One region of the uncultured Solobacterium sp. genome, then DNA from elsewhere that is predicted to be linked to it. Evidence: a T-box and tRNA genes for the amino acid it is inferred to sense, from the RefSeq annotation. Region 1 holds a T-box; the other holds one or more tRNA genes.
The links. The T-box of region 1 lies ahead of alaS (alanine--tRNA ligase). A T-box ahead of a tRNA ligase gene usually reads a tRNA of that ligase, here a tRNA-Ala.

Region 1 (4,283 bases):
GTATCTGCACACTGACCACCACTTTCCGCATAGAAACAAGTTTCATCAAGGATAATATCACCCTCATCAGTCAATGTATTAACACGTACACCATCCTTAAATAAGCCAATAACTTTACCTTTAGAATGTGTATCCGTATAACCTGTAAACTTACTCTCTTGTGTGAAGTCCATTAGGTCAGCTGATTGACCATGCATGGATTGAATATTTCCACGTGCTTCTCTTGCACGTGTCTTTTGAGCCTGCATTTCTTTATCAAAGCCTTCTGAATCAACACGATAACCTTCTTCTTCGGCAATCTCAGTAGTAAGTTCCTTCGGATATCCATAAGTGTCATATAACTTAAACATTACCTCACCAGGTAAAATCTTAGAGTCCGCATGTTCTGCCAATGCATTCTGTAAGAGTGCTTCACCATTTGCTAATGTCTTATGGAAAGATTCTTCTTCCTGCTTCACTAGCTTTTCAATTAATGAAATCTTTTCTTGTAAGTATGGGTAGTAAGAGATCATATTATCTGCTACAACCTTTACAAGCTTATACATGAAAGCACCATCGATACCTAACTTAATGCCATAACGTACCGCACGTCGTAATACACGACGTAATACATATCCACGACCTTCGTTAGAGAACATCGCACCATCCGCAATCGCAAAAGTAACCGTACGGATATGATCAGCGATTACGCGATATGCCATCTTGTATTCTTTTTCGCTATATGAATGTTTTGCATATTTCTCTGTCGCATGGATAATTGGTAAGAATAAATCAGTATCAAAGTTTGTTTCGCCATCTTGAATCAAGCATACAAGACGCTCAAGGCCCATACCTGTATCAATATTCTTCTGTGGTAATTCTTTATACTCATGACGATCAACTTCACCAGGACGACAATCATATTGTGAGAATACGATATTCCAGACTTCAATATAGCGATCATTCTCTAAGTCATCAAAGAATAACTTTTCACCAATTCCTTCTGGATCATACTTTTCTCCACGGTCATAGTATAACTCTGTATCTGGTCCACCAGGTCCACGACCAATTTCCCAGAAGTTATCTTCTGTACGACGAATGTGACTAGGAATCATGCCTACCTTAACCCATTGGTTATAAGCTTCATCATCATCTGGATAAACAGTTACATATAAACGCTTTGGATCAAATCCAATCCACTCTGGGGATGTCAAAAATTCCCAAGCCCAAGTAATCGCTTCTTTCTTAAAGTAATCACCGATTGAAAAATTACCCAACATTTCAAAGAATGTGTGGTGACGTGCTGTACGTCCAACATTTTCAATATCGTTTGTACGAATTGATTTTTGAGCATTACAAATACGATTTGAAGCCGGCTTCTCTGAACCATCAAAATACTTCTTTAGCGCTGACACACCAGCATTGATCCATAGAAGTGTTGGATCATTATGTGGAATAAGACTTGCGCCAGGTTCGATCATACAACCTTTAGACGCAAAGAAATCTAAGAACTTTTGTCTGACTTCATTTCCACTGAGTCGATATTGTTTTTCCATTGTTTTCCTCCTGAACAAATAAAAAACGTTCCTACATCCAGGAACGTAAATACGCGGTACCATCCTGATTCGCACAAATGTGCGCACCTCAATTACTCTGTAACGTAGAGATACGTTGCTGATTAAGCACTCTGTTAAAGGAAGCTTCAATATCGCTTATGGAAGATTTTCACCAAACATCTTCTCTCTACTTCACAGCCAATATCTACTTACCCTTTGTCATTGATTTCTATGAAATTCTAACATTAAAACACTTTAAAATAAAGCGAATTTCATCGATTCGTCAGAAATCTATTATTTTAGGTATAACCCGATAAAAATCAAATCAATGACGATAGAAAAATGATGTGGTACTCTTATTACGAGGTAATGCAAATGACAACGATTTATGACTATCTTGATTGGCGTGGAGATCTTCCATTTACTACTGATCCTTTTAATGAAGTGGATAACACAATCCTAAGTCTTTTGGCTTATGTTCATTATGACGGTATCAACAACATAGAAACTACATTCCAACCACTTCATCAGGTAAGAGATGAATTTTATAAACTACACACACGTGAAGAAATTGCAGAAGTAGAAACCTACAATGGTGTAAATGCTAGATTACTCGACAAGGTATGTGATACAGAGCGTTTCAAAGATGTAAAAATTGGTTATTATATCAGTTATTCCGATAAAGATTTTGTCGTACAGTTTTGTGCAGTAACCTTTAAACTCAATGATATGATTTATATTTCCTATCGAGGTACAGATAACACATTTATCGGTTGGAAGGAAGATTTCTATCTATCCTACACAACCGGAACCAATGGACAAAAAGCAGCGGTCGCATATATCGATCAATTATTTGAAAATGAAACTTTACCAATTCATGTTGGTGGACACTCCAAAGGTGGTAACCTTGCGATATATGCCGCATGTCATTGTAAGGAATCGATACGTAATCATATTACAAAGGTTTGGTCAAATGACGGACCTGGTTTCCAAGGTGAAATGTTACAGTCCCCTGCTTATCAAGCAATTCAAGATAAAATTACGCTCATTATTCCAGACTCTTCCATTATTGGAATCTTAATGAATAATGTTGATCCAAAAATTATCAAAAGCACTGTTAATAACGTACAACAACACGATGCCCTTACATGGATTGTAAAACGTAATCATTTTGAAAAAGCAGAATCATTATCCGCTAACTCCGTATTTCTAAACAAAGCAGTTGATAAGTTTCTAGAAAATTTATCTGAAGATGAAGCCAAGATTGCAATCGACGCGATCTTCTCTATTCTAGAATCAACAGATGCAGAATCATTTTCAAAACTAAAAGAAGGTGGCTTTGATTCCTTGAAGGATATTATCTCTGCCCTTCAAAAATTACCACCAGAGAAATCATCTGTTATACTACGCCTGATTGGAACGATGATTTCAGATAGTGGTAACATACTTGCAAATGATTATATGTCAAAAGTACAAGAACAATTCACTAAAGTAAAAGACTCATTTACCAAAAAAGACGAAAGGTGAGATTAATCCCTCACCTTTTTAAAATCCATAATCACCATTTACATATTGCTTTAATTTCTGTGTCAGTGTAGTTTCTCGTGGATGTAATTCTAATACTTGAATTCCACGTTTAAAAGCTTCAAGTTCACCCAATATGATTAATGCTTTCCGTGCTCTAGTTACACCAGTGTATATAAGTTTTCTCTGTAACATGCCCGCATGTCTTCGCGTAATTGGCATAATCACAATTGGATATTCACTACCTTGTGATTTATGAACACTAATACAGTATGCCAGCGTAATATTAATCCAATTCTCCGGCTTATATTCAACAATAATTTCACCAAATTGACAGATAATCGTAGTCTTATGATCTTCCGCATGCTTTGCATCAATGATTTCTACCAATACTCCAATATCGCCATTGTATACATCATCATCTGGTTGATTTTTTAACTGCAAAATCTTATCACCTTCACGGAAAGTCATGTATCCTGACTTAACTTCTGCTTTATCCTTTGAAGGAGGATTAAACGCCTCCTGTAAAGCATTATTGAGGTAATCGATACCTGCAACTCCTGCATACATTGGAGATAATATCTGAATATCATCTATCGAATAACCTTTCTGCAATGCATCTTCAACCATCATCAAAATATTTCGGCGTATGTCTTCTGGCATGCATGCAAAGAACTTCACATCATGATGATATTCCTCAACATTCACATTTCCAGTATTGATTGCATGCGCTAAATTAATAACATCACTATCAGATTCTTGACGATAGATATGCTTTAACTCAATCAGTGAAAACTCATTTGACTGCATTAAATCACGTAATACACAACCTGGTCCAACACTTGGCAACTGGTCTTTATCACCAATAATACAAATTTTTTTAATTCTCTTACTTGCAAGTAATAAGTTATAGAATAACCAGTTATCTACCATCGAAAATTCATCAACTATTAAAAGATCAGCTAGAATAGGTTCTTCATCATTTTTACCAAATGTATTCGTTTCTAAATCCCATTGTAATAATGAGTGGATAGTTGTGGCGTTTATTCCTGTAACTTCGGCCAAACGTTTGGCAGCTCTACCAGTTGGTGCGGCACAGATAATCGATGAAGATGGATACATCAATTTAAATAACTTAATCATCGCATTTACAACAGTTGTTTTACCTGTACCTGGACCACCAGTCATAATCATAAATGGTCTTTCAAAAAACACTTCTATTGC
Region 2 (4,283 bases), on a different contig from region 1:
ACTCTCTCCTTATTAGGAGCGATATAGATTACAAATTCTTTTCCATGACTAGATAAATAATCTCTCTGTGCAACACAGTTCTTTGCAAGTGCCTTCAATTCCTCTTCACTATATAAGTCCTTCCCTTGATAATTTGCAAGAGGATTACCATCATCTGCTCTTGTATAGAAAAGATAACTATCTTTCCCTATTGTGACAGATGGATTGGAAGAAGTTCTAAAGAAGTAGTAATCAATAAATGAATTCATTGTGATTAAGGTATTTCTGAATTGAAGATTATCATTAAAATATGCTGTATACTCATCAAAAAACGACCTATAATTGTCCAGTGTTATAGTAGGCTTTGAGGCCAATTTACGATTTTCATAATTTGTTGAATCAATAAATTTCTCAGAAAAGAACCATATTCCTTTCGAACAGCAGATTATAACAAAAAATGCACATAATATTATAATCCGACCAAGTTTTCTTTCTTTCATTTTTTTGCTCCTAAAACTGAAAATAAATAAATGGGTTATAAGTTCCACTCGCAACAGAACCTAAACATACAATCAATATGAAGACACAATATAAAGCTTCAACTGTTGATCCACTCCACTTTTTCTTTATACCTTCTGGTATGATACTTTGCATGATGCCCATGCCAAAAACTGCGCAAATAAAGATGAAGACTGTTTTGCTATCTAAATAGCTTAATGCCCCAATTCCATTTCCATGATAGTGCCACGGCATCAGCATTCTAGCAATATATCTAAGTCCAGATAAAGTATCATTTGCTCTAAACATTACCCAACCAATCGTAACTACACAGAAAGTTGCTATGGTTGATAGTATCTTCGATTTGTCCAAAATTTTCTTGAACCCAGCTCTTTCTAAGATGGTAAAGAATCCATGATATAAGCCCCATACTATAAAGGACAAATCTGCACCATGCCATAAACCCGTAAAAAAGAAGACTGCTACAAGGTTCAGATATGTTCTAATGATACCTTTTCGGTTGCCACCTAACGGAATATATAAGTATTCTCTAAACCACGACCCAAGAGAAATATGCCATCTTCTCCAAAATTCCGTAATAGAACTTGAAAGATATGGATAATTAAAATTTTCTAAGATGTTAAATCCAAACATTTTCCCTAATCCAATTGCCATATCAGATTATCCAGAGAAGTCATAATAGATTTGGAATGTATATGCAAAAGCACCTAACCATGCTACCCCACTATTAATTGTACCAATTTCATTCGCATATATCATATCTACAAGTGTGCCTAAAACGTTTGAAATAATTACCTTTTTGCCAAGACCATAAATAAATCTTTTAAAACCATCAGAAACCTCATCCCATCGAATCGTTCTTTCTTCAATTTGTTTGTTTATATCTCTATACTTTACAATTGGCCCAGCAATTAATTGTGGAAAAAATGAAATATATAGAGCAACATTCACAGGGTTATTTGATGCCTCAGTATCTCTACGATATACATCAACAATATATGAGATTGCTTGGAAAGTGAAAAATGAAATTCCAATAGGAAGTGATATTTTTGGTATCGTGAATAAATTACTACCTACCACAAAATTAATTATTTTCGCAAAAAAACCAGCATATTTAAAATAGCCTAAAATAGAAAGGTCTATAATTATGCCTCCAGCAAGTATTAATTTTCTTGAAGTATTGCACGTTTTACTAATGAGTAGCCCAAAAAACCAATTCACTAAAATAGAAAAAACCATTAGCAATACAAGATATGGTTCTCCCCATGCATAAAATATAAGGCTAGCTATCAATAATAGATAATTAGAATACTCCTTTTTTATAAAGTAATTGCTGATAAATACCATTGGCAAAAAAGCCAATAAGAATATAGCGGAACTGAATACCATTGAAGTCTCCCTCTCTGCACATCATATTTGTTTGATGAATCATTCTGGATTATATCATAATTACCAGCATAAATTTATCTATGTTTACTTAAGGGAAGAACAAATTTTTTTAAAAAATGAAAAAAACATGTTGACACTAGGTACTGTGGTTGATATTATATTAAAGCATTCGATGAAGTTGGGCCTGTAGCTCAGGTGGCTAGAGCGCACCCCTGATAAGGGTGAGGTCGCTGGTTCAAGTCCATTCAGGCCCACCATTTTCGGTAAACTCATCGAATTGATATACATGGGGTTATAGCTCAGCTGGGAGAGCACCTGCTTTGCAAGCAGGGGGTCAGGAGTTCGATCCTCCTTAGCTCCACTGATATAGAGATTGTATTTTTTAAGTAAAACACGTGATTTGCTTGAGATATACAATCTCTTTTTTTGCATTTTTTCATATCTTAGCGCAAAATATTATAAAGTTGATATTTTATGTCTAGTTTGGTGTAAGGGGACTATTTACCCTATATGAAATTATTGTAGTACCTATATTAAAATAAAATGTCCTTCCTCTAAATCCAGAAGTTGGACATTTTATTCTAGGATGTTATGCGGTACATCCCTTATCAATATTTATTAATTTAAGTATGTGATACATTAATTTGATGACAATAAACCATCAGAATTGAAGAAATACCAATTTCCATTAAAATACTGCCAACCAGTCAAATATTCAAAGTTCTCATTTACAAAGTAGTAACCACGAGTAAATTGATAGTATAATCCTCCAATTAATTTGCCATCATCACCAAACAGTATTTTTGAACCATCATGTTCTACTAATCCAGTGCACATATTTCCATCAAGTAAGAGATACAGAGAACCATCAATCTTACGTAGACCATCTAATCTCTCACCACTTTTGTCAAGGTATTGCCAGTGATCATTTGTAAATACCCAGCCTGTTGCCATTTCACCAGATGAATTGAAGTAGTAATTCTTATTACCAATTGTAATCCAACCAGTCTGCATGTTACCATCTTCCCCAAGATAGTACCAATGCCCATTAATCTGTTGCCAACCGAATCTTTGAATGCCATCTTCACCAAAGTACTTCCAATTACCATCAACAAATGTCCAGCCAGTTGCCATTTTTCCATCAGAATAAATATAGTATTGATTATTCTTATAATTTAACCAACCACCTAGCACCTCAGCTGTTGGATCAAAGTAATACCATTCGCCATCAATCAATTCCCAGCCCGCTCTTGCGATTCCTTCGTAGTCGAAATAATAATAAGTATCACCAAAGAGAAGTCTGCAATTCTCGGCCATCACGCCATTTTCATCCAGATAGTATTGTCTGCCTTTATAGTCGACCCAACCTGTCTGCATGTTTCCATCTTCACCAAGGTTATACCATTGATTATAAATTCTCTGCCAACCAAAGCACTGATGCCCAAATGTATTAAGGTATTGCCAGTGATTATTCGTAAATATCCAACCTGTTGCCATTTCGCCAGTTTCTGTTACGAAGAAAGTGTGTTCACCATAGGTAACCCATCCTGTCTGCATCAATCCTTCAGAATCAAAATAATACCAATTCCCATTAAAATATTGCCAACCAGTCAAATATTCAAAGTTCTCATTTACAAAGTAGTAACCACGAGTAAATTGATAGTATAATCCTCCAATTAATTTGCCATCATCACCAAACAGTATTTTTGAACCATCATGTTCTACTAATCCAGTGCACATATTTCCATCAAGTAAGAGATACAGAGAACCATCAATCTTACGTAGACCATCTAATCTCTCACCACTTTTGTCAAGGTATTGCCAGTGATCATTTGTAAATACCCAGCCTGTTGCCATTTCACCAGATGAATTGAAGTAGTAATTCTTATTACCAATTGTAATCCAACCAGTCTGCATGTTACCATCTTCCCCAAGATAGTACCAATGCCCATTAATCTGTTGCCAGCCAAATAATTGTACCCCGTAACTGTTGTAGTACTGGTAATTACCGCCTGTAAATATCCAGCCTGCTTGAGTTTTGGAAGATATGATGGTTGTCTCTTTTGCATTAACAACCGCTGTAGGGTGAAACATTGCAAAACTCAGAAAAATTGAACAAATACATAAGAATTGTCGTTTCATATTTCTCCCCCCCTTGTTCACCCTCAATATAGTACATTCATGCATGAAGTCAACAAGAATTTTTTGCAAAAAATAATATATTTTAGATTGTAATATTCTATTTGAAAATAAATTTCATTTTGTATCTATATTTTACATTTACATCCACTTATACAATGTCTGCAGAGTGATGTATCTTTAGTAAATTTTATATCATTAAGGAACTTATAAATAAATTGATAATTCCAATTTTTTTCTTGTAGTAACAATTTCCA

Region 2: it encodes a tRNA-Ala, which carries the amino acid that the T-box ahead of alaS (alanine--tRNA ligase) is inferred to sense. The anticodon was not compared.

The regions. Positions count from the first base shown of each region.
Region 1 covers NZ_CAUQGG010000001.1:51,034-55,316, reverse strand. Annotated here, with positions in the region: gene alaS (alanine--tRNA ligase) at 1-1,535, opposite strand, end outside; T-box leader at 1,572-1,767, opposite strand; gene RWM19_RS00265 (Mbeg1-like protein) at 1,911-3,062, shown strand; gene RWM19_RS00260 (ATP-dependent RecD-like DNA helicase) at 3,081-4,283, opposite strand, start outside.
Region 2 covers NZ_CAUQGG010000010.1:62,587-66,869, forward strand. Annotated here, with positions in the region: gene RWM19_RS06890 (alginate O-acetyltransferase AlgX-related protein) at 1-248, opposite strand, end outside; partial or broken gene RWM19_RS09005 (MBOAT family O-acyltransferase) at 490-1,887, opposite strand; tRNA gene RWM19_RS06905 (tRNA-Ile) at 2,068-2,144, shown strand; tRNA gene RWM19_RS06910 (tRNA-Ala) at 2,176-2,248, shown strand; gene RWM19_RS06915 (hypothetical protein) at 2,527-4,029, opposite strand.